Regions from separate parts of the Streptomyces sp. NPDC088097 genome, predicted to be linked through region 1. Evidence: riboswitches for the same ligand, from Rfam matches in the RefSeq annotation. Region 1 holds a riboswitch; the other holds the start of a gene.
The links. Region 1 has a riboswitch for glycine ahead of gcvP (aminomethyl-transferring glycine dehydrogenase). Riboswitches for the same ligand answer to the same signal wherever they lie in the genome.
Positions count from the first base shown of each region.

Region 2: another riboswitch for glycine. It lies ahead of gcvT (glycine cleavage system aminomethyltransferase GcvT); the one in region 1 lies ahead of gcvP (aminomethyl-transferring glycine dehydrogenase).

Region 1 is NZ_JBIUTJ010000023.1:57,346-72,155, forward strand. It holds gene ACIOD1_RS34105 (type II CAAX endopeptidase family protein) at 1-3, opposite strand, end outside; gene ACIOD1_RS34110 (glutamate-cysteine ligase family protein) at 156-1,691, opposite strand; gene ACIOD1_RS34115 (hypothetical protein) at 2,186-2,806, shown strand; gene ACIOD1_RS34120 (DUF5999 family protein) at 3,131-3,319, shown strand; gene gcvP (aminomethyl-transferring glycine dehydrogenase) at 3,453-6,347, opposite strand; glycine riboswitch at 6,544-6,642, opposite strand; gene ACIOD1_RS34130 (PRC-barrel domain-containing protein) at 6,765-7,136, shown strand; gene ACIOD1_RS34135 (DNA polymerase IV) at 7,137-8,672, opposite strand; gene ACIOD1_RS34140 (MerR family transcriptional regulator) at 8,742-9,380, opposite strand; gene ACIOD1_RS34145 (bifunctional nuclease family protein) at 9,603-10,076, opposite strand; gene ACIOD1_RS34150 (MerR family transcriptional regulator) at 10,141-10,905, opposite strand; gene ACIOD1_RS34155 (FHA domain-containing protein) at 10,925-11,866, opposite strand; gene ACIOD1_RS34160 (DUF881 domain-containing protein) at 11,949-12,776, opposite strand; gene ACIOD1_RS34165 (small basic family protein) at 12,782-13,114, opposite strand; gene ACIOD1_RS34170 (DUF881 domain-containing protein) at 13,111-14,016, opposite strand; gene ACIOD1_RS34175 (mannose-1-phosphate guanyltransferase) at 14,127-14,810, opposite strand, start outside.
Region 2 is NZ_JBIUTJ010000001.1:70,798-85,607, forward strand. It holds gene ACIOD1_RS00300 (ABC transporter permease) at 1-576, opposite strand, end outside; gene ACIOD1_RS00305 (ABC transporter substrate-binding protein) at 722-2,500, opposite strand; gene ACIOD1_RS00310 (ABC transporter permease) at 2,576-3,571, opposite strand; gene ACIOD1_RS00315 (enhanced serine sensitivity protein SseB C-terminal domain-containing protein) at 4,010-4,750, opposite strand; gene ACIOD1_RS00320 (enhanced serine sensitivity protein SseB) at 4,807-5,541, opposite strand; gene ACIOD1_RS00325 (AAA family ATPase) at 5,678-6,400, opposite strand; glycine riboswitch at 6,638-6,741, shown strand; gene gcvT (glycine cleavage system aminomethyltransferase GcvT) at 6,928-8,043, shown strand; gene gcvH (glycine cleavage system protein GcvH) at 8,156-8,539, shown strand; gene glyA (serine hydroxymethyltransferase) at 8,557-9,813, shown strand; gene ACIOD1_RS00345 (APC family permease) at 9,968-11,626, shown strand; gene ACIOD1_RS00350 (L-serine ammonia-lyase) at 11,759-13,141, shown strand; gene ACIOD1_RS00355 (hypothetical protein) at 13,410-13,724, shown strand; gene ACIOD1_RS00360 (SsgA family sporulation/cell division regulator) at 13,938-14,345, shown strand; gene ACIOD1_RS00365 (hypothetical protein) at 14,462-14,810, shown strand, end outside.

The sequences.
Region 1 (14,810 bases):
CATCCCGCTGTGACCACCCCATACTGCCTCCTCGGCGGCCGGGACGGATCATCGAGGCGGCCGCGGCCCGCCGGCGGACGGGCGCGGGCGTCCGGCGGGCGCCCGCGGGCCAACGCCGGGGGCCCGCGGCCCGACGCCGGGGGCCCGCGGGCCGGTCAGTGCCGGGCCGCGGCCGGAGCCTGCGCCTCCTGTTCCTCGATGCCGACGGGCCAGGTGTGCACGGGGTCCCCCCTGTGCATGAGCTCGCTGTAGCGGCGGGTGGTGGCGGCCAGCGCGGCGTCGCGCTCCAGCCCGCCCGCGAGCGCCCGGTGGTAGGTGTCGACCTGCCAGGTGGCCCCGTTGACCCGGCGCCGGCAGCGCTCCTCGATGATGCCGAGGTAGTGGTCGCGGTCGGCGGGCTCGATGCCCCAGGCGTCCAGCCCGGCGGCGGCCATGGGCAGCAGCTCGTCCAGGACCAGCCGGACCGCCGGTACGCTCACCAGCCCGCCGGCCCGACCCCGCCGCGGCCACCGCAGCCGGGCGTCGATCCCGTACCGGCAGGCCGCGTCGAAGTTGGCCTCGGCCTCCGCGAACGGCATCCGGGTCCACACCGGACGCTGTTCGTCCGCCAGGGTGCGCACGAGGCCGTAGTAGAAGGCCGCGTTGGCGACGACGTCCGCGACGGTGGGGCCGGCGGGCAGCACCCGGTTCTCCACCCGCAGGTGCGGCGTGCCGTCGGCGACCCCGTAGACGGGTCGGTTCCAGCGGTAGACGGTGCCGTTGTGCAGCACCAGCTCCCGCAGGCCCGGCACCCCGCCCTCGGTGAGCACCCGCAGCGGTTCCTCCTCGTCGCAGATCGGCAGCAGGGCCGGGAAGTAGCGGACGTTCTCGGCGAACAGCTCGTACGCCGAGTTCACCCACCGCTCGCCGAACCAGGTGCGCGGCCGCACCCCCTGCGCCTGGAGTTCGGGTGGCCGGGTGTCGGTGGCCTGGGTGAACAGCGGCGGACGCGACTCCCGCCAGAGCTCGCGCCCGAACAGGAACGGCGAGTTGGCGCCGACCGCTATCTGTACGGCGGTCACGGCCTGCGCGGCGTTCCACACGTCGGCGAAGCGGGCGGGGGTGACCTGGAGGTGCAACTGCACGGAGGTGCAGGCCGCCTCGGGCACGATCGACCCCGTGCTCCAGGTGAGCCGCTCGACGCCGTCGATGTCGAGGGTGAAGTCCTCCCCGCGCATCATCAGGATCTGCTCGTTGAGCAGGGAGTAGCGGTCCACCGCCGACAGGTTGGCCAGGGCCAGGTCGGCGCGGGAGATCGTCGGCAGGATCCCGATCATCACGACGCCGGCGTCGATCTCCGCGGCCTGCCGGTGGGCGTAGTGGAGACTCGCCGTGAGTTCCTCGGCGAGCTGGTCGAATACCCGGCCGTCGAGCCGGTGGGGGAGTACGTTCACCTCCAGATTGAACATTCCGAGTTCGGTCTGGAAATCCGGGCTCGCAATCCGCTCCAGTACCTGTGCATTCACCATGCGCGGCAAACCGTCGGCACCCGCGAGGTTCAATTCGATCTCCAGCCCCATCATGTTCTTGGGGCGATCGAACCTCTTCTCCGCCAGAAGCCGCTCCAGCCCCTCCAGGCACTCGTGAAGCTTCCTCCGATACCGCTGCCGATCGGACAGGTCGAATCCGCCTGCCACGACCTTCTCCCCCATCGAAGCGTCCCTCCTCCAGTGGCCCGGCCCGGTGGGCCCGGGCCCGCGTCTCGGTCGATGATGCCCAGGCCCGGTGATCGATAACGCCGGGCGGCCGGGTCGGGCCGGGAGCGCGCGCCGGTATGGCCGGATGGGCGCGTCGGCACATTCGTCTGGCAAGTCGTCGTATGCAAATTCAGCGTCGACTTTGCCGGTTTCGGATAACCGGCGCTTTTCAGCCGAGCGCCCTTCGGGTAGCCTCCGAGGTCAGCGCGACTTGTTCGTACGCAACCGGCATGAATACCATGACAGCGGGTCCGGTAAGCGCCTTGTCGGCAATGGGCGGGACAGCTAGCCGAAACACTGCGTGAACACATGTCGTATAAACTCCGCAAACGAGGCAGAGAGTTGGCGCGCGGCCATTGCCCCAAAGCCCCCTCCTGACCCCAGAATGCGACAGCGCCGTCCGCACCTTCCCCCGCACCACAGGTCTCCCAAGCGAGAGGCGACCCACCATGCCGCTGCACGTACCCCCGGCTCCCGCGCCCGCCCTGCGCAGCGTCCTCGCGGCACTCGGTTCTCCCGCCGCCGTCAACGAGGCGCACACCCCGGCCCTGCGCGCCGTCCAGGGCCCCATGACCGCCGAACTCCCCCTGCCGGTGCACGTGCTGGACCGGTTGCACCCGTCGGGTCTCACGGCCGGTGGCCGGCCGCCCCGCACCCGGCTCACCGGGTGGAGGTTCCTGATCCGCAGCGGCGACCGCTTCGTCGCGGCGGCCGACACCCGCCTCACCCCCGACGGCTGGGCCTTCTCCCACTTCTTCGAGGGCCCCTACGTCGCCGCGACCGAACGCGCGCTGCGCCAGGCGGAGTCGCTCGGCACCGGCTACCAGCCCCGGCTGCTGTCCGTACCGGAGCTGTACATGCTGACCCTGTGGCTGCACGGCGCGATCGGGGCCGACGCCTCCGCCGGGCTGCCGGCCGCCGCGGACCTGCTCGTCCCGCTGGCGCCCGCGCCGCCCGGGATCGCCCCGTTCCGGCCCCACCCCGTGTCGGAGCTGTTGCCCGTGCTGACCCTCCGGCTGACCCCTCCCGCCCCACCGGTCCCGCCGTCCATGGCGGCGCCCGCCGCCTGAGGACCGCCGTACGCGTCCTGACCTGCGGCGGGGCGCGCCGTACGGCTCTCGCGGTCGGCTTGACCCACCTGACCCATTCGGCCTAGTCCCCTCGGGCCACCCGCGAACCACCCGAAATGACAGGGGAGTTGGCTTGAACCGCCCGCACGGGTGATGCGTCCTCAATCCATGAGGACAGCTGCCGGGAAATACCTGCGAAGCAGCCGTCGTGGGGCAAGACTGAGCCCATCCTCCCCGCGGGTGCGGGGACGACACAGGGGGACGGCCATGAATCACGCATCGAGCCGTAGCGAACAGACCACACCGCAGCGAAAGAACGCATCCATGTGCCAGCACCAGCCTGCCTGCCCGTCGTCAGAATCCGCCGATCGGGAGGCCGCCCGCCCGGTGGCCAACCACCCGGAGCAGGGCTGGAGCCTGCTGTGCAACGGCGTCCTGCTCTTCGAGGACACCGGTGAACTGCTGCCGGACGGCCAGATCATCGCCCCGCACCGCGCGCTCGCGGTGGCCTAGGTCGAAAGGGACGGCCGCCAGGCCACCGCACGGGAGACCACGTACGAGAGAGGGGCCGGCCCCGGAGCGGAAAGCTCCGGGACCGGCCCCTTCACCGTGTCGGGACGGCGCCGACGATCAGGCCGTCAGGCGATCAGTGGTCGTACTCGTCCAGCGGCGGGCAGGAGCACACGAGGTTGCGGTCGCCGAACGCACCGTCGATGCGGCGCACCGGCGGCCAGTACTTCTCGGCGGCGATCACGCCGGCCGGGAAGACGGCCTCGTCGCGGCTGTACGGGTGGTTCCACTCGCCGCCCAGCGAGGCCGCCGTGTGCGGGGCGTTGGCCAGCGGGTTGTCGCCGGCGGGCCATTCGCCGCCCGCGACCCGCTCGATCTCGCCGCGAATGGCGATCATCGCGTCGCAGAAACGGTCGATCTCGGCGAGGTCCTCGGACTCGGTCGGCTCGATCATCAGCGTGCCGGAGACCGGGAAGGACATGGTCGGGGCGTGGAAGCCGTAGTCGATCAGGCGCTTGGCGATGTCGTCCACGCTGACGCCCGTCGCCTTCGACAGCGGCCGCAGGTCGATGATGCACTCGTGGGCGACCAGGTTGCCCGGACCCGTGTAGAGCACCGGGTAGTGCGGCTCCAGGCGCTTGGCGATGTAGTTGGCGCCGAGCACCGCCACCTGGGTGGCGCGCTTGAGGCCCTCGCCGCCCATCAGGCGGACGTACGACCAGGAGATGGGGAGGATGCCCGCCGAGCCCCACGGAGCGGCCGAGATCGGCCCGACGCCCGTCTCGGGACCGGCCGAGGGCTGGAGCGGGTGGTTCGGCAGGTACGGGGCCAGGTGCGCCCGGACACCGACCGGGCCGACGCCCGGACCGCCGCCGCCGTGCGGGATGCAGAAGGTCTTGTGCAGGTTCAGGTGCGAGACGTCGCCGCCGAAGTGACCGGGCTTGGCGAGGCCGACCAGGGCGTTCAGGTTGGCGCCGTCCACGTAGACCTGGCCGCCGGCATCGTGCACCTGGGCGCAGATGTCGGCGACGTGCTCCTCGAACACGCCGTGCGTGGACGGGTAGGTGATCATCAGCACTGCGAGCTGCTCGCGGTGCTGCTCGATCTTCGCGCGCAGGTCCGCCGCGTCCACCTCGCCGTCGTCGGCGGTCTTGACGACGACGACCTTCATGCCGGCCATCACGGCACTGGCCGCGTTGGTGCCGTGCGCGGAGGACGGGATCAGACAGATGGTGCGCTGCTCGTCGCCGTTCGCGCGGTGGTAGGCGCGGACGGCGAGCAGGCCGGCCAGCTCGCCCTGGGAGCCGGCGTTCGGCTGGAGGGAGACCTTGTCGTAGCCGGTCACCTCGCAGAGACGTTCCTCCAGCTCGGTGATCAGCGTGACGTAACCCGCCGCCTGCTCGATCGGGGCGAAGGGGTGCAACTGGCCGAACTCGGGCCAGGTCACCGGCTCCATCTCGGTGGTCGCGTTGAGCTTCATGGTGCAGGAGCCCAGCGGGATCATGCCGCGGTCCAGCGCGTAGTCCTTGTCCGAGAGCTTGCGCAGGTAGCGCAGCATCGCGGTCTCGGAGCGGTGCTGGTGGAAGACCGGGTGGCTCAGGTACGCGTCCGAGCGCAGCAGGCCCTCGGGCAGGGTGTCGGGGGTGACCTCGTCCAGGGCCTCGATGTCCGCGGCGGGGCCGGTGACGCCGAAGGCGGCCCAGACGGCCTCGATGTCGGCGCGCAGGGTGGTCTCGTCGCAGGCCGCGGAGACCAGGTCCGCGTCGACCCGGAAGAGGTTGACCCCGCGCTCGCGGGCGGCGGCGACGACCTCGGCGGCCTTGCCGGGCACCCGGGCGGTGAGGGTGTCGAAGAACGAGCCGTGCACCAGCTCGACCCCGCCGGCCGTCAGGCCCGCGGCGAGGAGCGAGGCGTAGCGGTGGGTCCGGCGGGCGATCGTGCGCAGGCCGTCCGGGCCGTGGTAGACGGCGTACATGCCGGCCATCACGGCGAGCAGCACCTGGGCGGTGCAGATGTTGCTGGTGGCCTTCTCGCGGCGGATGTGCTGCTCGCGGGTCTGCAGGGCCAGGCGGTACGCCTTGTTGCCGTCCGCGTCCACGGAGACGCCGACGAGGCGACCGGGCAGCGAGCGGGCGTGCTTGGCCTGGACGGCCATGTAACCGGCGTGCGGGCCGCCGAAGCCCATCGGGACGCCGAAGCGCTGGGTGGTGCCGACCGCGATGTCCGCGCCCAGCTCGCCCGGGGACGTCAGCAGCGTCAGGGCCAGGAGGTCGGCCGAGACGGTGACGACGGCGCCGAGGTCGTGGGCCTGGTCGATGACCGGCTTGATCTCGCGCACCGCGCCGGAGGCGCCCGGGTACTGGAGGAGCACGCCGAAGACGCCGCGCTCGGCGATCTCGGCCGGGATGCCCCCGGACAGGTCGGCGACGACGACCTCGACACCGATCGGCTCGGCGCGGGTCTCGATCACGGCGATGGTCTGCGGCAGGGCGTCGGCGTCGATCAGGAAGACACCGCCCTTGACCTTGCCCACGCGCCGGGCCAGGGACATGGCCTCGGCCGCGGCGGTGCCCTCGTCGAGCAGGGAGGCGCCGGAGGTCGGCAGGCCCGTCAGGTCGGCGACGACAGTCTGGAAGTTCAGCAGCGCTTCGAGGCGGCCCTGCGAGATCTCGGGCTGATAGGGCGTGTACGCCGTGTACCAGGCCGGGTTCTCCATGACGTTGCGCAGGATGACCGGCGGGGTGAAGGTCCCGTAGTAGCCGAGGCCGATCATCGGGGACAGCACCTGGTTGCGGTCGGCGAGGAGGCGCAGCTCGGCGAGCACCTCGGCCTCGGTCCGCGCCTCGGGCAGGTTCAGCGCGGCGGCGGTCTTGATCACATCCGGCACCGCGGCGGCGGTGAGCTCGTCGAGGGAGCCGTAACCCACGTGGGCGAGCATCTTCGCCTGCGCCTCGGCGTCCGGGCCGATGTGGCGCTGCTCGAAGGGGATGCCTCGCTCCAGCTGGGAGAGCGGAATGCGGTTGGCGGTCATGACGGAGGCCTCCTGGTCGTATGACCTGCGAGGGGCACCACGGCGCGGGCACCCGGACGGCCTCCCCCTCTGTCATCTCAACCTGAGAGCTTCACCGGGCCGCACGGGGATCACCCGTGAGATCCGGCTTTCACCGTCGGTGAGGAGCGGAACCGGTACTGCGTGCCGGTACCCGCCCCTGCTTTCCAGAGTGGCCTCACCACGTGCGGTACGTATGCCTGAGAGATTCCGGGGAGGATTTGCTCCTTCGGCGCCTCCGTCGAGCTCATTCGGAGGACTCTCCCGCACAGGGTCAACAGCCGTCACCCAGCCTACCAGCGAGGATCTGGACGCTCCCTCGAGTGGCCCCCTCTCCCAAAATGCACTTTTGTAGTCATTACGGATGAGTTCTCACCACTGCGACCGTACGGAGGGACCGTGCAGACCGACATCGATCCGCGCAGCCTGATCGGCCGCAAGGCGTTCGACCGCAACGGAGCCAAGATCGGCACCGTGGACGAGGTCTACCTGGACGACGCCACGGGCGTCCCGGAGTGGGCCGCCGTCAGGACGGGCCTCTTCGGCCGGGACGCCTTCGTCCCCCTGGAGCCGAGCGAGGTGGTGGGGGAAACCCTGCGCGTGCCCTTCGACCGCTCCCTGATCAAGGACGCCCCCGACTTCGGCGTGGGCCGCCACCTCTCCCCCGAGCAGGAACTCCAGCTCTACCACCACTACGGCCTGGACGTGGCCCTGCCCGCCGACTTCCAGCACCCCCCGCCCCCTGTCCGCGTCCGCAAGCGCCACCGTTGATCACCGGGCCGTCCCGTCCGGGACCGCCGCGTCCGGCTCGCCGTCGCCCACGAGGGGCAGCGGGTCGGCGCTCTCCAGTTCCGGGTCCTCCAGCCTGAAGGTCCGCACCCGCCCCGGCGCCGCACCGGGCCGCTCGAACCGTACGGTGACCCGCCCGACCCCGCTGCCCTGTACCCACCCCGGCCCGTACACCGCGTGCCGTACGTCGCTCCCGGCCGGCCAGTGGCGCGCGGGGGCGACTTCCGGCCGTCCGGGCACGGCCCCGGCGACCGCACCGCCGGCGGCGCCGGCAACCGCTCCGGCCTCGGCACCGCCAGCCCCTGGGGCCCCGGCCGCGCCAAGGGCACCCGCGGTCGTGCTGACCCCGTCGGCCCCCGGCGCCGCACCGGGCTCGGCCGACGGCCCCGGCGGCCCCTCGGCGGGCTCGGCCCCCTCGATCGCCTCCGCCCCCTCCGCCCCGGCGGAACGCACCTGGGCGAACAGGTCCTCCTGGGTGTAGTCGGCGAGGCCGCTCACCCCGACCCCGAGCAGCCGCACACCACCGGTGGTGTCCACGCCCTCCAGGAGCCGCGCGGCGGCCTCCCGGACCACCGAGGGGTCGTCGGTCGGCCCGCGCAGGGTCTCGGAGCGGGTCAGCGTGGAGAAGTCGTAGCGGCGCACCTTGAGGACGATGGTGCGCCCGGAGTGCCCGGAGGCGCGCAACCGACCCACACACCGGTCGGCTAGCCGCCGCACCTCGTTGCGGATCCGCACCCGGTCGTGGAGGTCCACGTCGAAGGTGTCCTCGACCGACACGGACTTCGCGTCCCGCTCGGCGACCACGGGCCGGTCGTCCAGTCCGAGCGCCATTCGGTAGAGCCCGACCCCGTGCGCCCGGCCCACCATCCGCACCAGTTCGTCCTCGCCGGCCTCGGCGAGGTCCCCGACGGTGGTGATCCCGGCCCGCCGCAGGTGCTCACCCGTGGCCGGCCCCACCCCCGGCAGGGTCCGCACCGACATCGGCGCGAGCAGCTCCCGCTCGGTCCCGGGCTCGATCAGCAGCAGCCCGTCCGGCTTGGCCTCCTCGGAGGCCACCTTGGCCAGCATCTTCGATCCCGCCAGGCCCACCGAGCCGCTGAGGCCGGTGGCGGCCGTGATCTCCGCCCGCAGCCGCTCCCCCGTCGCCCGGGCGGCCACCGAGTCGAAGGCACGACCCCCGGCTTCCAGGTCCACGAAGGCCTCGTCGAGGCTGAGCGGCTCCACGAGCGGCGACAGCTCCCTCAGCAACCCCATGACGAAGTCGCTGACCTGGCGGTAGAGGGTGAAGCGGGGAATCAGGTAGGCGCCGTTCGGGCAGAGCCGACGGGCCTGGGCGGTCGGCATCGCCGAGTGCACCCCGAAGCGCCGGGCCTCGTAGGAGGCGGTGGCCACGACCCCGCGAGGCCCGAGCCCCCCGACGATCACGGCCTTGCCCCGCAGACTGGGCTTCGACGCCTGCTCCACGGAGGCGTAGAAGGCGTCCATGTCCAGGTGCAGGATGGTCGGCGCGGATCTCACAGCCCGATGCTGCCCCATGCCACTGACAACGCGGTGACGCCCGGCCCGGCGGCCGCGCGCCGCACCGCCTCAGACGGCGCGGTTGCGGCGGGCTGCCAGCTCGTCGGTCGGGTTGGGACCCACCAGGGTCTCCCCCGTGTCCACGCGCTCCCCGTGGAGCTGCGACAGCGCGTTCTCGACGTCGCGCCAGACCACGCCCACCGCGATCCCGAAGACGCCCTGACCGCCCTGGAGCAGGCTCACGACCTGGTCCGGGGAGGTGCACTCGTAGACGGTCGCGCCGTCGCTCATCAACGTCATGCGTTCCAGGTCGTGGAAGCCCCGGTCGCGGAGGTGGTGCACGGTGGTGCGGATGTTCTGCAGCGCCACCCCGGTGTCCAGGAAGCGCTTCACGATCTTGAGGACCACCACGTCGCGGAAGCTGTAGAGCCGCTGCGTGCCGGACCCGTAGGCCGGCCTCACGCTGGGCTCCACCAGTCCCGTGCGGGCCCAGTAGTCGAGCTGTCGGTAGGTGATGCCGGCCGCGGCGCACGCCGTGGGTCCCCGATAGCCGACCTGCTCGGGTGCAGGGTCCTCGTTCACCGGTCCGACCGGCGCCGGCACCGACTGACGGTGCGCGGAACCCGCCGCAGCACCGTGCAGCGGGAACGGCCCGCCGTCACTCCGTGCGGGGATGCCCCCGGTCGTACCGTCGCCCGTGATCCTCACGCCGACCCTCCGTCCTTGACCTGCCACCTTGAAGGTAGGCAGTGACCAGGGGTGCGTCAACGATCGCCACACTCGGCACGCCGAGTGATAATCACCCTGAGAGTGGTTTCCCGTACCCCATTGCGGGGAAAGGCTACTCGAATGGGCTGAAGGATCCCGGTGGATGACGCGGCCCGCGTTTCCCCCTGGCGCCGCGAAGAGCGGCCACCACGAGGGCGCCGCTCACTGCGGGCCGGTGCCGAAGTCCTCGGGCGAGATCTGGTCGAGGAACTCGCGGAACTTCTCCACCTCGTCCTCCTGCTCGTCGGGAATGGCGATCCCGGCGTCGTCCAGGACGCCGTCGCTGCCGTAGATCGGCGTACCCGTCCGCAGGGCCAGCGCTATGGCGTCGGACGGCCTCGCGCTCACCTCCACGCCGCTGGCGAAGACGAGTTCCGCGTAGAAGACGCCCTCCCGCAGATCCGTGATCCGGACCTCGGTGAGCTCCTCGCCGACCGCTTCCAGCACGTCCTTGAACAGGTCGTGCGTCAGCGGTCGGGCAGGCGCCATCCCCTGCTGGGCAAAGGCAATGGCGGTCGCCTCCCCAGGACCGATCCAGATGGGTAGGTACCGGTCGCCTCCCACTTCACGCAGGAGCACGATCGGTTGGTTGGAGGGCATTTCCACCCGGACACCCACAACGTCGAGCTCGTTCACACAGCAACCCTAGGACCTGCCCGGCAGGTTTGGGTAGTCGGGGCCCCCATGCCGACGCGGGCCCTCAGCGCAACCGGACCCCGAGAGCGGTCTGCACGAGTGCTTCGTGCAGCCTGACGGAGAGCCCCGCGAGCTCCTTGAGGGTGGCTTCGGCGAGCGCCCGCGTCTGGGGATTGCGGTGCCGTCGCAGTGACGAGACGACCTGTTCCACCAGCCCGGCCTCCCGGTCGGCGGCGGCCTTCATCGCCCTCAGGTGACGCGGCTCCAGGCCGAACCGGCCCAGATCGGCGATCAGCCGGGCCACGGTGACCGTCTCGGCGTCGAATCCCCCGCCCGGCGTCTCGGAGATGAGCCCGTACGACTCCCACTCCACGAGCTGCACCTCGTCCACCTCGGCGGCGGCGATCAGCTCGGCCCGCCCGACCCGGGCCACGGTGGGCCGCTCCCGGCCCACCTCGCCGTAGAGGGCGACCGGACTCGTGGGGTCGACGGACTCCCCGTGCGCGGCGGGGGCAGGGATCCGGATCTGCTCACCGCGCTCAAGGGCGTCCAGCTGCTCACGGATGACCTTGAGCGGCAGGTAGTGGTCGCGCTGCAAGCGCAGGATGCGGCCGAGCCGTTCCACGTCCCGGGTGCTGAACTTGCGGTACCCGGAAGGAGTGCGCGTGGGCTCGACGAGCCCCTCCGCCTCCAGGAAGCGGATCTTCGAGATCGTGACCTCGGGGAACTCTTCGCGCAGCGTGGTCAGCACCGTGCCGATGCTCACCAGCCGCCCGACCGGTCCGGCGGTGCCGCTCTTCGGGGCACCGCCGGTCGGGGAACGCAGCATGGGACCTTCCCTTGAAGGGTCAGATGCCCCGCAGGCTCGCGTAGAAGACCAGCCGGTACTTGCCGATCTGCACCTCGTCGCCGTTGTGCAGCACGACGGACTCGATCGGCTCACGGTTCACGTACGTGCCGTTGAGGCTGCCCACGTCGGCGACGGTGAAGCCACCGTCCTGGCCCCGGCGGAAGTCGACATGGCGCCGGGAGACGGTGACGTCGTCCAGGAAGATGTCGCTCTGCGGGTGCCGGCCCGCCGTGGTCAGTTCGCCGTCCAGCAGGAAGCGACTGCCCGAGTTGGGTCCGCGCCGCACGATCAGCAGGGCGGAACCGGGCGGCAGTGCCTCCACCGCGGCCTGGGCCTCGGGGGACAGCGAGGACGACACGTGCTGTCCGGACACCTCGGCCTCGTAGGCCTCCAGGCCCGAGATCGAGATGGTGGACGTGGTCTCCGAGGCACGCTCCGGCGTCAGACCCGGCCGCAGCGGCGCGCCGCAGTTGGAGCAGAAGCGACTGGCCGCATCGCTGCGGTGCCCGCACCTGCTGCAAATCTGCTCGGCCGACATGGACGGCTCCTCGCGCCGCGGCTGCCCCGCGGAGGCATTGGTGGCATACGGATCGGGGGCAAACCCTCCACCCGTACTTGAGGTTGATGGTTCACCGAAACCTATGCGGCCGGAACCGGCAGGGTCAACACTCGACGCGCCCTGCGCGCCCGAAATGTCACCCTGGCCGCCCACCTCGTCACGGAAGAGCGGCCGGTCGCCCTGCCCCTCCACGTCACCGTGGCCCGCGCGATGGCGCGCCGTACCGCTGTCCTCGCGGTTCTTCTTGCCGAACAACTTCTCAAACAACTTCACGGGCGATTCCCCTTGACCGAAACAGACCCGCCCGTGGGGCAGGACGAACTCTGCATGCACACACCTGCCGACCCGGACATTCTGACAACGTCCGTAACCACCAGACAGTTTCCACCACGCACCGCGACTTCTGTGCGTCGACCCCCCGCAGGCGCCAGCCCGCGTGAGCCCGTCGACCTTCCGCCCCGCCTCACGGCGATGACGACCGAGCGTAGTCAGGCTGCTTCGCAGCCCGCAAGGCATCCACGACGATCTTCGCCGACCGTGTGACGGCGACCGTGGCCTGCTCCTTCTCCAGCGTCTGCACCACACCACCGGGGATGTTGAGCGCCGGTTCCAGATCCTGCGGCTTGCCGATCACCCTGAACTCGTACGGTGGTGTGATCTTCTTACCGTCGATCCCCACACCGCCGTCCTCGTCCGAGAAGTACGAGCCCGCCACGACGCGCACGCCGTTGATCTGGATCGCCTCGGCCCCGGCGGCCCGCAGCTCCTGGAGCGTGTCCAGCATCTGGTCGGACCGTACCTGACCCTTGGGGTCGGTGATCTTCAACGTGATCCCCGGCCCCTGAGCAGCCACCGTACCGGCCAGGATGCCCAGTTGGCGCTCCTTCTCCAGCGTCTGCCTCCGGGCGTCCTCCGCCTGGTTGGAGCTGCTCTGAAGCTCCTTGCGCTGGTCCTCCAGCTTCTGCTTCTCGTCCTCCAGCCGCTTGGTCCGCCCGTCCAGTTCGTCGAGGATCCGTACGAGGTCCTCCTGGCGGGCGCCGCGCAGCGGAGCGCTGGCGTCGTTGTTGGACCGTACCTGGATGGCCAGGCCCAGGCCCAACACGAACAGCAACAGCGCGACGATCAGTTGGGCCCGGCTCACGCGCGGGGGCCACAGGCCCGCCGCCAGCCGCTGCCGGCCCGTCTCCTCGGTCACCGGGGGCTCCACCGGCGGGGCGTCCGACCGCTCGGCCTTCTCGTCGCGCGCGTCGTGCCCGTCATGCCCGTCGCGCTCACCGTGCTCGGAGTTCATCGGCCTCACGCCCGGAAGACGTGCCGGCGGATGGCCGCGGCGTTGGAGAAGATCCGGATGCCGAGGACGACGACCACGCCCGTGGACAGCTGGGCACCGACGCCGAGCTTGTCCCCGAGGAAGACGATCAGCGCGGCCACGACCACGTTGGACAGGAACGACACCACGAAGACCTTGTCGACGAAGATCCCGTCCAGCATCGCCCGCAACCCGCCGAACACCGCGTCGAGCGCGGCCACCACGGCGATCGGCAGATAAGGCTCGACCACGGCCGGCACTTCGGGCCTGACCAGCAGCCCGACCACCACTCCGGCCACGAGGCCCAGTACCGCGATCACGATGCACCCTTCTTCGCTTCTGCTGCTGTGGCTGTACGTACGGTCAGGCTCGACGCCGCGGGCACCTTGACCTCGTCCAGGGCGGACAGGGTGTACCGGATCCCGTAGCTCTCCTGGAGCACGTGCAGGTACTGGCCGTCCACGGAGTCCTGGAACGTGGTGCCCAACCGTTTCTTGTCGCCCACCGCGAGGACCTCGTAGGGCGGCACCAGCGGTTTGTTGTCCACCAGTATCGCGTCACCGGCGGCCCTGATCGCCGACAGCTCCGTCAGGCGCTGTCCGTTGATCGAGACGGCCTCGGCTCCGGCCTGCCACAACCCGTTGACGACGCGCTGCATGTCCCGGTCGCGCACGCGCCCGGTGTTCGAGAAACCGGCGCTCTCGCGCGGCCCTCCGCCGCCGCCCGAGGAGGCCCCCTTGGCGTCGTCCACCGTGAGCCTCACACCGGGGCCGTGCACCTCGGTCGCGCCGGCCAGCAGGGCGACGAGGCGTCCCTGGTCACCGCCGTGCTGCTTGAGCGCCTCGTTCTGCCGGTCCTCGACCTCGGTCCGCAGCCGCTCGATGTCCTTCTCCAGGGTGTCCGCGCGGCCGTCGGCCCGCTCCACCCGGTCGATCAGTTCCTGGCGCTCCTTGGCCAGCACCGGGGCCGCTATCCGCGCCTGCGCCGCACCCAGGGTGACGACCATGGCCGCGATCACGAGGCCGGCGGCGAGCCCCAGCTTGGCCCTGAGCGACCTCGGCAGTCCCGCCGTGCCGTCCGCCGCACGCCGGGCCGACGCCTCCGCATAACCCTCGTCGAGACTGTGGTCCATCACGTGCGTCAGCAGCGACATGGACGCGTCGGGGCGCGGGGGCGGTGTGGCCGAACTCCGGTTGTGGGGAGGCTGCGACATGCCGCACATCGTCGCACGAGGGCGCCGCCCCCACCGAATGCGACCGTCCGGCGGGCCGGCCGGGGTGACTCCCCGTACCCGGCCCACCGGACGTCCCTCCTACGGGGCTCCCGCGCCCGTCAGCTCTGTCCTCCGCCGTCGACCACTTCGGCCCACTCGTCGAGCAGGGCCTGCGCGGAGGCGTCGTCGGGGCCTTCGGCCCACAGGTGGGTGACCGCCTCCGCCGTGTCCGGCAGCACCAGGGCCCACCGGCCGTCCGCCTCGACCACGCGCACCCCGTCGGTGGTGTCGACCTGCCGGTCGCCCGCCGCCTCCACGACCCGACGCATGACCAGGCCCTTCGTGGCCCACGGGGTCGGCACGTCCCGCTTGATGACGTGGGCCCGCGGGATGCGGGCGTCGATCTGGCTCAGGGTGAGCTGGGTCCGGGCGACGAGCCCGATGAGCTGGACGAAGGCCGCCGACCCGTCGAAGACGCTGCTGAACTCCGGGACGATGAATCCGCCCCGGCCGTCCCCGCCGAAGATCGTGGTCTCCTCGCGGCCCACTCGCGTCAGGTCGTCCGGCGAGGTCGTCGTCCACTCCACCTGCGTGCCGTGGTACGCCGCCACCTGCTCGGCGACCCGGGTGGTGGTCACCGGCAGGGCCACCTTGCCGCTGCGCTTCTCCGCGGCCACCAGGTCGAGGAGTACGAGCAGCGCCCGGTCGTCCTCGATGATCCGGCCGCGCTCGTCCACCAGCGAGATCCGCTCGCCCACGGGGTCGAAGCGGACCCCGAAGGCCGCCCTCGCCGAGGCGACGAT
Region 2 (14,810 bases), on a different contig from region 1:
GGGGTCGTCGGCGAAGGTGGCCTCTGGTCGCCCGAACCAGCCGAGCTGGTCGGAGAAGAAGGCGATGAAGAGCATGCCCGTGAAGTAGATGGGCAGCGAGACGCCGGCGAGGGCCACGCCCATGACCGAACGGTCCAGCGGGGTACCGCGCTTGAGGGCGGATATGACACCGGTGGCGACGCCTCCGATGACCCAGAGCACCACGGCACCGGCCGCGAGCGACAGGGTGACCGGCAGCCAGTCGACGAGCAGCGGCCAGACCTCCTGCTCGGTCTTGAAGGAGTAGCCGAAGCAGGGCGCGGCGCATTGCGTGACGTCGGAGCCGTTGGCGTACGTGCGACCCGCCACCAGCCCGACGACGAACTTGCCGAACTGGACGAGGATCGGGTCGTCGAGACCCATCTTCTGCCGGATGCCCTCGATCGCGGCGGGGTCGGACTGCTTGCCGACGAAGTACAGGGCCGGATCCGTCCCGATCAACTTCGGGAAGAGGAAGAAGATTCCGAAGGTCACCAGCGTGATGACCAACAGCATGACGATGACGGCGAAGAACCGTCGGATGAGATATGCAAGCACTGCGCTCGGCCTGACTGCGGCCCGGGGGCGCCCCCTTCTGGAGAGCGCCCCCAAGCCGCAACCGCGGCCATCACCTGCCCTTCGTGCCTAGCGGGTGTGGCACTGGAACACTGGAAAGTGGAACTGAACCGGTTGTGACTTACTGCTACTTGGTGACACCGAGGGACGCGTAGTCGTACCGGCCGTTGTAGGCGTCGGAGGTGTACGCGTTCGTCAGCCGGCTGCTGCGCCAGGTGATCGTCTTGTCGTAGACGAAGGGCAGGTAGACGGCGGCCTCGGAGACCTTCTGGTTCATCTGCTTGTAGATGTCGCCGGCCTTGGCCGGGTCCGTCTCCGCGATGGCCTGGTCGAACAGGGTGTTGATCGCCGGGTCGTTCAGCTCGGAGAAGTTGTTGTTGCCGCTCTGCAGGATGAAGCGACCGTCGGTCAGCGGCTGCGAGAAGCCCTGGCCGGTCGGGAAGTCGGCGCCCCAGCCCATGATGATGATGCCGTAGCCCTTCTCCTTGACGACCTTCGGCGAACCGATGATGCCGGAGGTCTGGGCGCCGTCGAACTGGTCGACGTCGGCCTCGATGCCGACCTGCTTCAGGGCGTTCTGCAGGGAGACGGCCGTGGCGACCTCGACCGGCTTGTTGTTGCGGACGGCGATCGTGGTCTTGAAGCCACTCTCCTTGCCGCAGGCCTTGAGGGCGGCCTTGGCCTTCTCGACGTTCGGCTTGCCGTCGTTGGTCAGCAGGCCGTACGGGTCGTACTTGGCGTCGGAGCCCTTGATGCCCAGCGGGAGCATGTTGGGGGCGATGTCGCCACCGGCCTGCGGGCCGCCGCGGGCGGTCTGCAGGGACTTGTGGTCGGCCGCGTAGATGACGGCCTTGCGGCACTCGATGTTGTCGAACGGAGCGACGGTCTGCGGGAAGACGGCGTACCGGATGAAGCCGGTCTGGCCGTTGTCCAGGTTGTCCTTGTGCTCCTTCAACGCGGTGGCGCGGGCCGCCTGGCCGATGCCCGTCGCGTTGATGTCGATGTCGAACTCGCCGTTCATCAGGCGCTTGTCCATGTCGTCCGCGTTCGCCATGAACGTGACCGAGATGGAGTCCGGGAGCGCCTTGCGGATGGTGTCCGACTCGGGCTTGTAGTTCGTGTTGCGCGAGAGCTTCATGCTCTTGTTGGGCTCGTACGAGTCGATCTTGTACGGGCCGTTGGAGAAGGGCTTCAGGCCGTACTTGGCCGCCGTGTCCTTCTCCTGCTTGACCGGGCTGGCGGCCGGCATGGCGAGCATCTGCTCGAAGTCGCCGTTGGGCTTGGGCAGCTTGAAGATGACGGTCTTCGCGTCCGGGGTCTCGATCGCCTTGAGGCCGAGCTTGTCCGGGGCGGTGTCCTTGTACGGACCCGGGTACTCGGTCTTCGGGTCGAGGACCTGCATCAGGTAGACCGGGCCGCCGGAGATGACGTCCTGGGCCCAGGTGCGCTCGATGCCGTACTTCACGTCCTGGGCGGTGACGGGGGTGCCGTCCTCCCAGGTCACGTTGTCCTTGAGGGTGTACTTGTACGTCGTGCCACCGTCGCTGATCTCGGCCTTGGCGGTCGCGAGGTCGGGGACGAGCTCGGTGCTCTGCTCACCGGGGGCCGCCTTGAAGCTGACCAGCTGGCGGGCGTAGTAGCGGGAGAAGTCCCACATGAAGCCGTAGTAGCCGCGCTGCGGGTCCCACGAGTCGGCTTCCTGGGTACCGACGAACTTGAGTTCGCCGCCCTTCTTGTCGGACGCGTTGGCGATCTTGCCTATGCCGGCGTTGAAGCCGGCGGCCGCCGCGTCCTTCCCGTCCTTCGTGTCGTCGCTTCCGCCACAGGCGGTCGCGGTCAACATGAACGCGAGCACGACGGCCGTGCCGGCGGCAAGCCTGCGCTTCGACGTGCGATGGGTAGTCACGATGCTCGCAACCCTCCGTTGTAGTTCCGGTGTCACATGCGGCTGAAAGCCGGTTCCTGGTTTGCCCTGCGGTTGCTAGCGCGAGCCCTTCGGGTCGAGGGCGTCACGGACGCCGTCGCCGAAGAGGTTGAAGGCCAGCACGGTGATGAAGATCGCTACGCCGGGGAAGATCATGAAGAGCGGATCGTCCTCGTAGGTCCGCACGGCCGTGGAGAGGGTCTCTCCCCAGGACGGCGTGGGCGGCTTGACGCCGACTCCGAGGAAGCTGAGGGCGGCCTCGGTCAGCACGTTGGTGGGGATCATCAGCGTCGAGTAGACGGTGATGGGCGCCACCAGGTTCGGGAGCAGTTCGCGGAAGAGGATGTACATGCGGCCGGCGCCGAGGCTCCGCGCGGCCTCCACGTACTCGCGCTCGCGCAGCGACAGGGTCTGTCCCCGCACGATGCGGCCGATGTACGGCCAGCCGAAGAAGCCGATGACGAGCACCAGTACGGCGATGCGCAGGCCCGATCCCTCGAAGCCCCACAGCTTGCCGGGGACGACGGAGATCAACGCGATGATGAACAGCAGCTGGGGGAAGGCCAGGAGCAGGTCCATGACGCGGCTGATGGCCGCGTCGACCCAGCCTCCGAAGTAGCCGGCGACGATGCCGAAGAAGGTGCCCATCGAGACCGCGACGAAGGCGGAGAGGAAGGCCACCAGCAGGGAGATGCGGGCCCCGTAGACGATGCGACTGAAGACGTCGCGGCCGTTGACCGGCTCGACGCCCAACAGGAAGTCGCCGCTCATGCCGCCCCAGTTGCCGGCCGGGAGGCCGAGCAGCGGGTCGAGCAGGTCCTCGTGCAGCTCCTCCGGCGGGTGTCCGAAGGCCTTGACGATCAACGGCGCGAAGAGCGCGACCAGGATCAGCAGGAGCACGATGACACCGCCGGCCAGGGCGACCTTGTCGCGCTTGAGGCGCGTCCAGGCGATCTTCCAGGGCGAGCGGCCCTCGATCGCCTTCAGCGGAGTTCCGGGGGCGGCCACGGCCGCGGGCTCGGCCGCGCCGGTGTCGTGCAGTGGTGCCGTCATCGTGGTGGGGACCCCTCTCGGCCGACGGTGGCCGGCCCATGCCCGCCGCTGTGGCGGCTTGGTTCAATCGGCGTCGCTGATGGTGCGATTGGCGCGAAATGCGGCTGAAGTGCATGTGAAGAGCCGGTGATAGCGGGATTGACCGGCCTTCGGTGGGGGGAGTCTTCAACGGCCTCTCGATCGCCCGCCAGACCTGCCGGCGATGTGATGCGCAACCGTGATCTGCGGCGACACCTTCCGCTATGCGAACCGGACGTTCTGTTCAGCGGTGAAAGACCGACCCTTCCGTGCGGAACGGACATCACGCCCAAGTGCCGCTTCGGGCTGGCTTCTTGGGTGGATTCGGCGGAAATGCCGAAGGCCGCACCGATGGGTTCGGTGCGGCCTTCGAGAAGGATGTCTCAATATGCGGATGCGGGGACGGGTGCTCGGTACCCGTCAGTAGGCCGCGGCCTGGCCCTCGCGGTCGTAGAAGGGGCGGGTCCGCGCGCGCAGCCACATCGCCACCGGGTCGTGCTCGTCCGCCAGCGCGACCGTGCACACCGGAACCCCCTCGGGCACCGCTCCGACGGACTGGCGCATCATCTCCCGTACGGACTCCAGCGCGGGCGCGGAGGCGTCGTAGAGGTCGAGCCCGACGGCTAGGTACGCCGAGCCGAGCGCGGGCTGCACCCAGGCGCGGCGCAACGAGCGCACCGCGGGGGTGCGGTGGGCGTGCTGGGTCAGCAGTCCGTAGAACTGCGGGAGCTCCAGGGCGGGCTCGGACAGCCGCAGCGGCCCGGCCGGCATCCGGTCCAGGCCGGTCGCGATCCGGCGCAGGTCGGCCCAGGGCACGCCGAGGCCGCCGCCCCGGCCGTGGGGGTTGACCCACAGGCCCCAGCGGTCGGGGTAGAGGGCGCGGGCGATGTCCCGCCCGGTGACCACCTCGTAGCCCCGGTTCCAGCCGCTGGCGCCCAGCTCCTGCGGGGAGGTCACGCAGGGCGCGTAACCGAGGCCCTCGACCTCCATGCCGCCGTACCGGGCGTCCGCGGAGCCCGCCTGCCCCTGCCAGAGCAGCATCCACAGCCGGCCCTCGGCCAGCGCGCGCAGGAATGACTCGTAGCCCTCATAGCGCCCGGGAGTCACCTGGCGCAGCATGTGCTCGACCTGCCCGGCCGCAGCCGTGCCTGACGCACTCACCCGGTACCCCTCTTCGTCCGCCCGTCGTCCACACGTACCAACCAGCTTAAGCGGCCCTACGGAAGGTAGAAGGGGCGTACGCGCTCACGAATCCAGTCCGTGACCGGGTCCTCGGCCGCGTCCAGGAGGATCAACTGCACGGGCCAGGGCGCCGGTACGCGCGCCAGGGCGCGCCCGAGGCCCTCCAGCGGGGCGGCCCGCGTCTCGGGGTCCCATCCCACCAGTCGGACACCGACGTACAGCTGGGGCTCCCCGCCCTCGACGCTGGCGAGGCAGCGGTGCGCGGCGGCGACCACCCCGAGGGCGCGGAACTCCTCGGCGGCGGCGGCCAGGAAGTCGACGGGGTCGTCCTGCCAGTCGGGCTCGTAGAGCCGCACGCGCCCACCGGTGGTCGGCCCGTCGAGCGGGCTGCGTCCGGCGCGGCACAGCTCCGCGACGGCCTCGGGCGGCAGCGGGACCCCGACGGCCCCCTCCGGGTTCACCGCGATGCCGAGCTGCGGGGGCAGGCCCCGGGCGAACTCGACGGCGGGGGCGACGGCGAAGTCCATGGCGGGGCCCGCGCAGAAGCGCAGCTGGGCCTCGGAGCTGTAGACCGGGACGTAGGCCGCCCCGCCGATCAGCATCGTGGGCAGGTCCAGGCTCGCCCGGTCCGGGCCGCCGCCCTGGGGCAGCGGTATCCAGAGCCGGCCGCGGCCGAGGGCCTCCAGGATCCGGGGGCCGGCGTCCGGCTGCCCGAGGGCCGCCCCGAGCACCTGCTCCAACTCGTTCTCCGGCCAGCCGTTGCCCTGCATGTGCCCTGCCCCCTGCGCCTGTGTGCCCGTGGTGTGTCCGGTGTGTCCGTGGCGCGCCCCCGTTCGGGGCCCCGCCGGGTGGCTCCCCCACCGGGACGTCGCTGCCGAGGTTATCGGCCCGTCGCGCCCGTTCCGGTCAGGGGTGGAAGGTGATGGCGCTCACGCCCGCGGCCGAGGCCCGGTCCAGGAGCACCACCGAGGCGCAGCCGGCCGGGGGCCTGCCCTCCTCGGCCTCGCCCAGGAGGCGCCGGACCGCGCTCCGGTGGCGGCCGAAGGCGTACGCCGACACCCGCCGGCCCCGCGCCGCCTGCCCGGCCAACGCCTCCTCGGGGGTGGTGTCGAGCAACAGCAGGTGCAGGGAGGCCCCCCGGCGGCGCGCGACGGCGGCGAGCAGGGAGCGCACCCAGACCTGGGTGCCGCAGTCGTGGACCACCAGGGACGAGCCGGAGCGGAGCCTGTTCCACAGGCCCCGGTAGTGGGCGGCGCGGACCAGCGGCCGGTACACGGCGTAGGGCAGGAGGCGGGGCATCCGGCGCTCCCAGCGCTCGCGGGTGTCCTGGGAGTCGATGCCGCCGTCCTCGGCGGCCCGCTTGATGAGGGTGCTCTTGCCGCCGCCGGGCAGGCCGGAGACGACCACGATGTCCCCGGCCGTGAAGCCGAGGCCGCGCGGCTCCCGGCCGGCCGCGCCGCGCAGGTCGCGCACGACGCCGGCCGCGCGGGCCGCCGCCGGGTGGTCGGCGCCCCGACCGCGTTGGTTCGGCACCCCCGTGACGGGTTCCGCCGCGCCCCCGGCCCCGCTCCCCGCGCCGGTGTCGGTACCCGTGGTGGCCAGTACTCCGAATCTCCGCACCGTGTTCATCTCCCCCCGAATCGGGCCGCGAGGGCCCCGTGCCCGCTGAATGTAAAGAGACGGTAATCCGGCGGCCGCGGTTCCGGTCGGTCCTTTTCGCCGGACGCCTCCCGCGGTCCCTCCCGCTCCTCCCCCGCTCCTGCCGCGCCCCTTGCCCCCGCCCGTTCTTCCGAGGCCGGCCGCCCGCTCCCGCGCGACCCGTGCAATGATGTGCGCCATCTGGACACCAACTGCATACCGGCCGCTTGAATCCGCGCGGGAGAGTCCCGGCAGGCCGCGAGGCCGTGCCCGGGCGCCGAAGGAGCAAGTACCTCCCTTGAATCTCTCAGGCCCCGTACCGCGTGGATGAGGCAGATCTGAAAAGCGAGCCGTGACGCGTCCGTCCCCGACGGTCGCCGCCGCGCGCTCCACCCAAGGTGCAAGTCAGGGTCTCCCGTCCTCGATACGGGAACTCTCGGCGAACCTCTCAGGTTCCGATGACAGATGGGGAGGACCTTCCTCGTCATGTCATGCCCTGGGACCCGGGAGCCACACCCATGAGCACTGCCCCCCGTCTGACCGCGCTCGACGCGCTGCACCGCTCGCTCGGTGCGACCATGACCGACTTCGCGGGCTGGGACATGCCGCTGCGCTACGCCAGTGAGCGCGACGAGCACAACGCCGTTCGCACCCGGGCCGGTCTCTTCGACCTGTCCCACATGGGCGAGATCACCCTGACCGGCCCCGAGGCCGTCAAGGCCCTGGACCACGCGCTGGTCGGCAACATCTCGACCGTCGGCGTGGGCCGCGCCCGCTACACGCACATCTGCGTGGAGGACGGCGGGATCCTGGACGACCTGATCGTCTACCGCCTCGGCGAGACCGAGTTCATGGTCGTCGCGAACGCCTCCAACGCCCAGGTGGTGCTGGACGCCCTGACCGAGCGCGCCGCCGGCTTCGACACCGTGGTCCGCGACGACCGCGACGCCTACGCCCTCCTCGCCGTCCAGGGCCCGGAGTCCCCCGGCATCCTGGCCTCCCTCACCGACGCCGACCTGGACGGCCTCAAGTACTACGCGGGCCTGCCGGGCACCGTCGCGGGCGTGCCCGCGCTGATCGCCCGGACCGGGTACACGGGCGAGGACGGCTTCGAGCTGTTCGTCGCCCCCGAGCACGCCGTGGAGCTGTGGCAGGCCCTGATGAAGGCGGGCGAGGGCGTGGGCCTGGTGCCGGCGGGCCTGTCCTGCCGCGACACCCTGCGCCTGGAGGCGGGCATGCCGCTGTACGGGCACGAGCTGAGCCTCGGACTGACCCCCTTCGACGCCGGCCTGGGCCGGGTCGTGAAGTTCGAGAAGGAGGGCGACTTCGTCGGCCGCGCCGCCCTGGAGGCCGCCGCCGAGAAGGCCGCCTCGAAGGCCCCGCGCAAGCTGGTCGGTCTGATCGCCGAGGGCCGCCGCGTCCCGCGCGCCGGCTTCCCCGTGGTGGTCGACGGACAGGTCGTCGGCGAGGTCACCTCCGGGGCCCCCTCCCCGACGCTGGGCAAGCCGATCGCCATGGCGTACGTCGACGCGGAGCACGCCGCGCCCGGCACCTCCGGCGTCGGCGTCGACATTCGCGGTACGCATGAGCCGTACGAGGTCGTGGCCCTGCCGTTCTACAAGCGGCAGAAGTAGTTCCGCCGCACGACCACACCCCGGTGCGGCCGTGCCCCCGGGCGCCCGCGCCCGTCTCAGTACGCGAGACCACTGTTCGTATCCACTCCCCCGCATCCAGGAGAATCAGGCCATGAGCAACCCCCAGCAGCTGCGTTACACCAAGGAGCACGAGTGGCTGTCGGACGTCGAGGACGGCGTCGCGACGATCGGCATCACGGAGTTCGCGGCCAACGCGCTCGGTGACGTCGTCTACGCCCAGCTCCCCGATGTCGGCGACACCGTCACCGAGGGCGAGACCTGTGGTGAGCTGGAGTCGACCAAGTCGGTCAGCGACCTGTACTCCCCCGTCTCCGGCGAGGTCGTCGCGGCCAACCAGGACGTCGTGGAGGACCCGTCCCTGGTGAACTCGGCGCCCTTCGAGGGCGGCTGGCTGTTCAAGGTGCGCATCTCGGACGAGCCGAAGGACGTGCTCTCCGCCGAGGAGTACGCCGCGCTCACCCACTCCGACAACTGACACCCCAGGGGAACCCGATGTCCGCACTGAACACGCCTCTCCACGAGCTCGACCCCGACGTCGCGGCCGCCGTCGACGCCGAGCTCGTGCGCCAGCAGTCCACCCTGGAAATGATCGCGTCGGAGAACTTCGCTCCGGTCGCCGTCATGGAGGCCCAGGGTTCGGTCCTGACCAACAAGTACGCCGAGGGCTACCCCGGCCGCCGCTACTACGGCGGTTGCGAGCACGTCGACGTGGTCGAGCAGATCGCGATCGACCGCGTCAAGGCGCTGTTCGGCGCCGAGGCCGCGAACGTCCAGCCGCACTCCGGTGCGCAGGCCAACGCCGCCGCGATGTTCGCGCTGCTCAAGCCGGGCGACACGATCATGGGTCTGAGCCTGGCCCACGGCGGTCACCTGACCCACGGCATGAAGATCAACTTCTCCGGCAAGCTCTACAACGTGGTTCCGTACCACGTCGACGAGAGCGGCCAGGTGGACATGGCCGAGGTCGAGCGCCTCGCCAAGGAGTCCAAGCCGCAGCTGATCGTCGCGGGCTGGTCCGCCTACCCGCGCCAGCTGGACTTCGCCGCCTTCCGCCGCATCGCGGACGAGGTCGGCGCGTACCTGATGGTCGACATGGCGCACTTCGCCGGTCTGGTGGCCGCGGGTCTGCACCCGAACCCGGTGCCCCACGCCCACGTGGTCACCACCACCACGCACAAGACCCTCGGCGGTCCGCGCGGCGGCGTCATCCTGTCCACGCAGGAGCTGGCCAAGAAGATCAACTCCGCGGTCTTCCCCGGTCAGCAGGGCGGCCCGCTGGAGCACGTGATCGCGGCCAAGGCCGTCTCCTTCAAGGTCGCGGCCTCGCCCGAGTTCAAGGAGCGCCAGGAGCGCACCCTGGAGGGCGCGAAGCTCCTCGCCGAGCGCCTGGTCCAGCCGGACGTCACCGAGGTGGGCGTCTCCGTCCTGTCCGGCGGCACCGACGTGCACCTGGTCCTGGTCGACCTGCGCAACTCCGAGCTGGACGGTCAGCAGGCCGAGGACCGGCTCCACGGGATCGGAATCACGGTCAACCGCAACGCCATCCCGAACGACCCCCGCCCGCCGATGGTCACCTCGGGCCTGCGCATCGGTACGCCGGCGCTCGCCACCCGCGGTTTCGGCGCCGAGGAGTTCACGGAGGTGGCGGAGATCATCGCCGCCGCGCTGAAGCCGTCCTTCGACGCCGACGACCTCAAGGCCCGGGTCTCCGCCCTGGCCGCGAAGTTCCCGCTGTACCCGTCGCTGTAACCCCACCGACGGGAGGGCCCGGCCGTGTTTTCCACAGGGCCGGGCCCTTTTCATGACCTATGTCCCTGGCGGATGCCCCCCATCGCCCCTGAATCCACCAAAAATCGGCAAATAGGCTTGACGTAAAGGCATCCTCTTCAGGACGGACACCCCCATGGACATGAGTGCGGCGAACAGGAAGGGACTCAGTCTCTTCGCGCTGATCATGATCGGAATCGGTTCGATCTTCGGATCGGGCTGGCTCTTCGGCGCGGGCACCGCCGCCCAGGTCGCCGGCCCCGCGGCGCTCGTCGCCTGGGTCATCGGCGCCGTGTTCATCGGCATGATCGCCATGTCCTACGCCGAGGTGGGCTCCGCGTACCCGATCCCCGGCGGCATGGCCCGCTACGGCGCCATCTCGCACGGCCCGGTGCTCGGCTTCATCACCGGCTGGGCGGTGTGGATCGCGGTCGCCTCGCTGATCCCGATCGAGTCCATCGCCGCGACCCAGTACATGTCCTCCTGGAGCTTCGCCTGGGCCAAGGACCTGGTGGACGCCCAGTCCCACCAGCTCACCACCTTCGGGATGTTCGTCGCGCTCGGGCTGACCTTCCTGCTGTGGCTGTCCTGCTACTGGTCGATCCAACTGCTCGCGAAGATCAACGCGGCCCTGACCCTGGTCAAGTTCGCCATCCCGGTCCTCGCCGTGGTCGCGCTGATCGCCTCCGGCTTCCACACCGAGAACTTCACGTCCCACGGCGGCTTCGCCCCCAACGGCTGGACCGCCGTCCTGACCGCCGTCACCACCTCCGGCGTGGTCTTCGCCTTCAACGGCTTCCAGGCCGTCGTGAACCTCGGCGGCGCCGCCAAGAACCCGGGCCGGGCCATCCCGATCGCCCTGGTCGGCGCGCTCTCCCTGGGCCTGGTCATCTACCTGGCCCTCCAGACGGCCTTCATCGGCTCCGTACCGCCCGAGCACCTGGCGCAGGCCGGCGGCTGGTCGGGCGTGAACTTCAACAGCCCCTTCGCCGAGCTGGCCAAGCTGCTGGTGATCCACTGGGTCGTGGTGATGCTCCAGTTCGGCGCCTTCATCTCCCCGGCCGGCTCCAACATCGCCAACGTGGCGTCCGCCGCCTACATGGTGCAGAACCTCTCCGAGACCGGCTTCTTCCCCGAGCGGCTCAAGCGGACCCACCCGGTCTACGGCACCGCCCGCCCGGCGATGTGGCTGAACCTCGGCTTCTCCGTGGTGCTGCTGGTGACCGTCGGCCACAGCTGGAAGACCCTCGCGCCGATCATCTCCGCCGCGATGGTCATCTCGTACCTGATCGGCCCGATCGCGGTGGGCGTCTTCCGCCGCACCAAGCCCGACCTGCCCCGCCCCTTCCGGCTCCCCGCCGCGAAGATCCTCTGCCCGCTGACCTTCGTCTTCGCCGCCTGCGCGCTGTACTGGTCGAAGTGGCCCAACACGGGCATCGTCACCGCCCTGACCCTGCTGGCCGCCCCCGTCGCCGCGCTGGTCCTGTCCCGCAAGGGCGAGAAGGACCTCAAGCGGCAGTTCGCCCCCGCCTGGTGGATCGTCTTCTTCCTCGGGGCCCTGTCCCTGCTGTCCTGGCTCGGCTCCAGCGACTTCGGCGGCCACGGGATCGTCCCCGGCGGCGTGGACATCGCCCTGGTGGCTGCCATGGCGCTCGTCACGTACTTCTGGGCCGTGAACGCCGGCGTCAAGGCCCACCACGCGGGCCTGCCGGGCCCGGACCCCGTACTGGACGGCTCCGACGGGGCGCACGACGACACCGACGACGTGGTGGAGCGCGAGCTGACCCACGCCTGAGCTCCACGTCCGGCCGCCGAAACGTTCACCTCCAGGCGTTAGGCTCGGCTGCCGGACAAAATCCGCAGAACGCCCCCACCGCACCACCACCCCTGCCCCTCACCACCCACGAGCAGACAAGGGAGTCCGCCAGTGGCCATCTCCGTCTTCGACCTCTTCTCCATCGGCATCGGCCCGTCCTCCTCCCACACGGTCGGCCCGATGCGGGCGGCACGCATGTTCGTGGCCCGGCTGAAGAAGGACGGTCTCCTCGCCCAGACCACCTCGGTGCGCGCGGAGCTCTTCGGCTCCCTCGGCGCGACCGGACACGGGCACGGCACCCCCAAGGCGGTCCTGCTCGGGCTGGAGGGGCACTCCCCCCGCTCGGTGAACGTCGAGACCGCCGACGCCGAGGTGGAACGCATCCGCAAGAGCGGGCGGCTGCGGCTGCTGGGCGCCGAGATAGGCGACGTCCACGAGATCGCCTTCGACGAGCCGAACCAGCTGATCCTGCACCGCCGCCGCTCGCTGCCGTACCACGCGAACGGCATGACCCTCTTCGCCTACGACGAGTCCGGCGCCCCCCTGCTGGAGAAGACCTACTACTCCGTCGGCGGCGGCTTCGTCGTCGACGAGGACGCGGTCGGCGAGGACCGGATCAAGCTCGACGACACCGAGCTGAAGTACCCCTTCCGCTCCGGCGACGAGATGCTCCGCCTCGCCAACGAGACCGGGCTGTCGATCTCCTCCCTGATGCTGGAGAACGAGAAGGCCTGGCGCACCGAGGAGGAGATCCGCGAGGGCCTCCTGGAGATCTGGCGGGTCATGCAGGCCTGTGTGGCGCGCGGCATGTCCCGCGAGGGCATCCTCCCGGGCGGGCTGCGGGTCAAGCGCCGGGCCGCGGGCACCGCCCGCCAGCTGCGCGCCGAGGGCGACCCGCAGGCGCACGCCATGGAGTGGGCGACGCTGTACGCGATGGCCGTGAACGAGGAGAACGCGGCGGGCGGCCGGGTCGTCACCGCCCCCACCAACGGCGCCGCGGGCATCATCCCGGCGGTCCTGCACTACTACACGAACTTCGTGCCGGGCGCGGACGAGGACGGGGTGGTCCGCTTCCTCCTCTCGGCGGGCGCCATCGGCATGCTCTTCAAGGAGAACGCCTCGATCTCGGGCGCCGAGGTCGGCTGCCAGGGCGAGGTCGGCTCGGCCTGCTCGATGGCGGCCGGCGCCCTCGCGGAGGTCCTGGGCGGCACCCCGGAGCAGGTCGAGAACGCGGCCGAGATCGGCATGGAGCACAACCTGGGCCTGACCTGCGACCCGGTCGGCGGGCTGGTCCAGATCCCGTGCATCGAGCGCAACGGCATGGCGGCCGTCAAGGCCGTCACCGCCGCGAAGATGGCGATGCGCGGCGACGGCACCCACAAGGTCTCCCTGGACAAGGTCATCAAGACCATGAAGGAGACCGGTGCCGACATGAAGGTCAAGTACAAGGAGACCGCGCGCGGCGGTCTCGCGGTCAACGTCATCGAGTGCTGACCGGCGACTCGAAGCGGTAGGGGCCCGGCGCGTGCGCGCCGGGCCCCTACTCGTCCCACAGGGTGTGAAATCAGGCCATCCCACCGCACCGGGTGGCCAACAATCCCAGGTTTGGAACGAGTTGATCACGCTTGCGAGGGAACGGTCCGGTCTGGGCTGGTTTCTTGGTGATCAAGTGGGCAAGGGTGATCCCACGACGTCGCGTCACCCCCCGGCGGTCGGCCAACCGCCTCGGACCCTTGCTGTTTTGCGTACTGGAGGCTTCACCATGGCAAGCACCCGCACCATCCGCGTGATGGCGGCGCTCGCATCGCTCCCCCTCGCCGTCGCCGCCCTCTCGGGCGTCGCGCAGGCCGACAACGGGGCCGGCGCCGCGGGCACCGCCTCGAACGCGGCCCTCGCCGGGATCCTCGGCAGCGGAGTCGGCGGCAGCAACCTCGGCAACTCCTCCACCGCGCAGCAGGTCGCGTCCGGCCTCGGGGCGTCCAACCAGAACAACGGCGCCCAGGCCAACGGCTCCGGCTTCACCGCCATCGGGCAGTCCAACTCCCACGAGGCGCTGATCTACAACCCGCTTCCGTAGCGGTCGCCCCGCCTGCCGCCGCAGGCCCGACGAGCCCGTCCTCCTCTCGGAGGGCGGGCTCGTCGCGTGCGCGGGCCCGCCGGCGGCGGTCCGGGAAGTGGGGCCGAGCGGCCCGTCCGGGTCGGGACCTTCGGCCCCGGGCCCGGCTCGTGGCGTGGACTAGCGTGCCTCGGGGGGCCGAAAATCGCCCCCGCGCGAAGAGAGGCAGCCTCCATGGCGAGCACCGAGCACCGCGTCCTGCCCCTGCGGCTCGAAGTCGCACCCCTGACCGTCCCGCTCCAGGGGGTCTTCGTCTACCGCACCGACCGGCCGTACGAGCTGGCCGTCGACCTGCGGGGCGCCGGAACGCACCTCGCCCGCTGGGTCTTCTCCCGCGACCTGCTGATCGACGGGCAGAGCCTCGCCACCGGCGAGGGCGACATACAGGTCTGGCCCCAGCGCCAGGGCTCCGAACCCCGGGTCCTCCTCGCCTTCACGAACGGCCCCCGCAGCTGCGTGATCTCCGCCCGCGCCAAGGACGTGCACGCGCTGTGCCGGCGGATGACCGAGCTGGTCCCGCGCGGACAGGAGCGCCGCCACTACGACCTGGACGCACAGCTGAGCACCCTCCTGGCGCACTGACCGGGGCCGGCGACAGCGCCCGGTAACGGTTCGGCGCCGTCGGGAACCGGCGGCGGCGCGGCGGTGTCTCAGGCAGTGGCAGCAAGTCCCCGTCTCAGAGAATCCGGGGGGACGTCATGCGTCACCACCGCCCGCACCGCACCCACTCCCCGCGCAGCCGCCGGATCGTGGCCCTGGCCACGGGCGCGCTGCTCACCGTCGGCATAGGCCTCGCCGCGCCGGCGTCCGCGGCCTCCTCCGCCGGCGCCGCCAAGGCCACGAAGGCCGCGGCGGCCCACAACCCGTACGTCGTCAACGCCCGCTGGGGCGGCCACTGCACCTTCGACCGGATCGTGATCGACGTCGAGGGCTCCCTGCCCTCGGTCACCGTCACCCCCGTCTCCGAGCTGGTCTACGACGGATCGGGCAAGCCCGTCCCGCTGGCCGGGACGTACTTCCTTGAGGTCCGCCTCCACCCCGCGGACG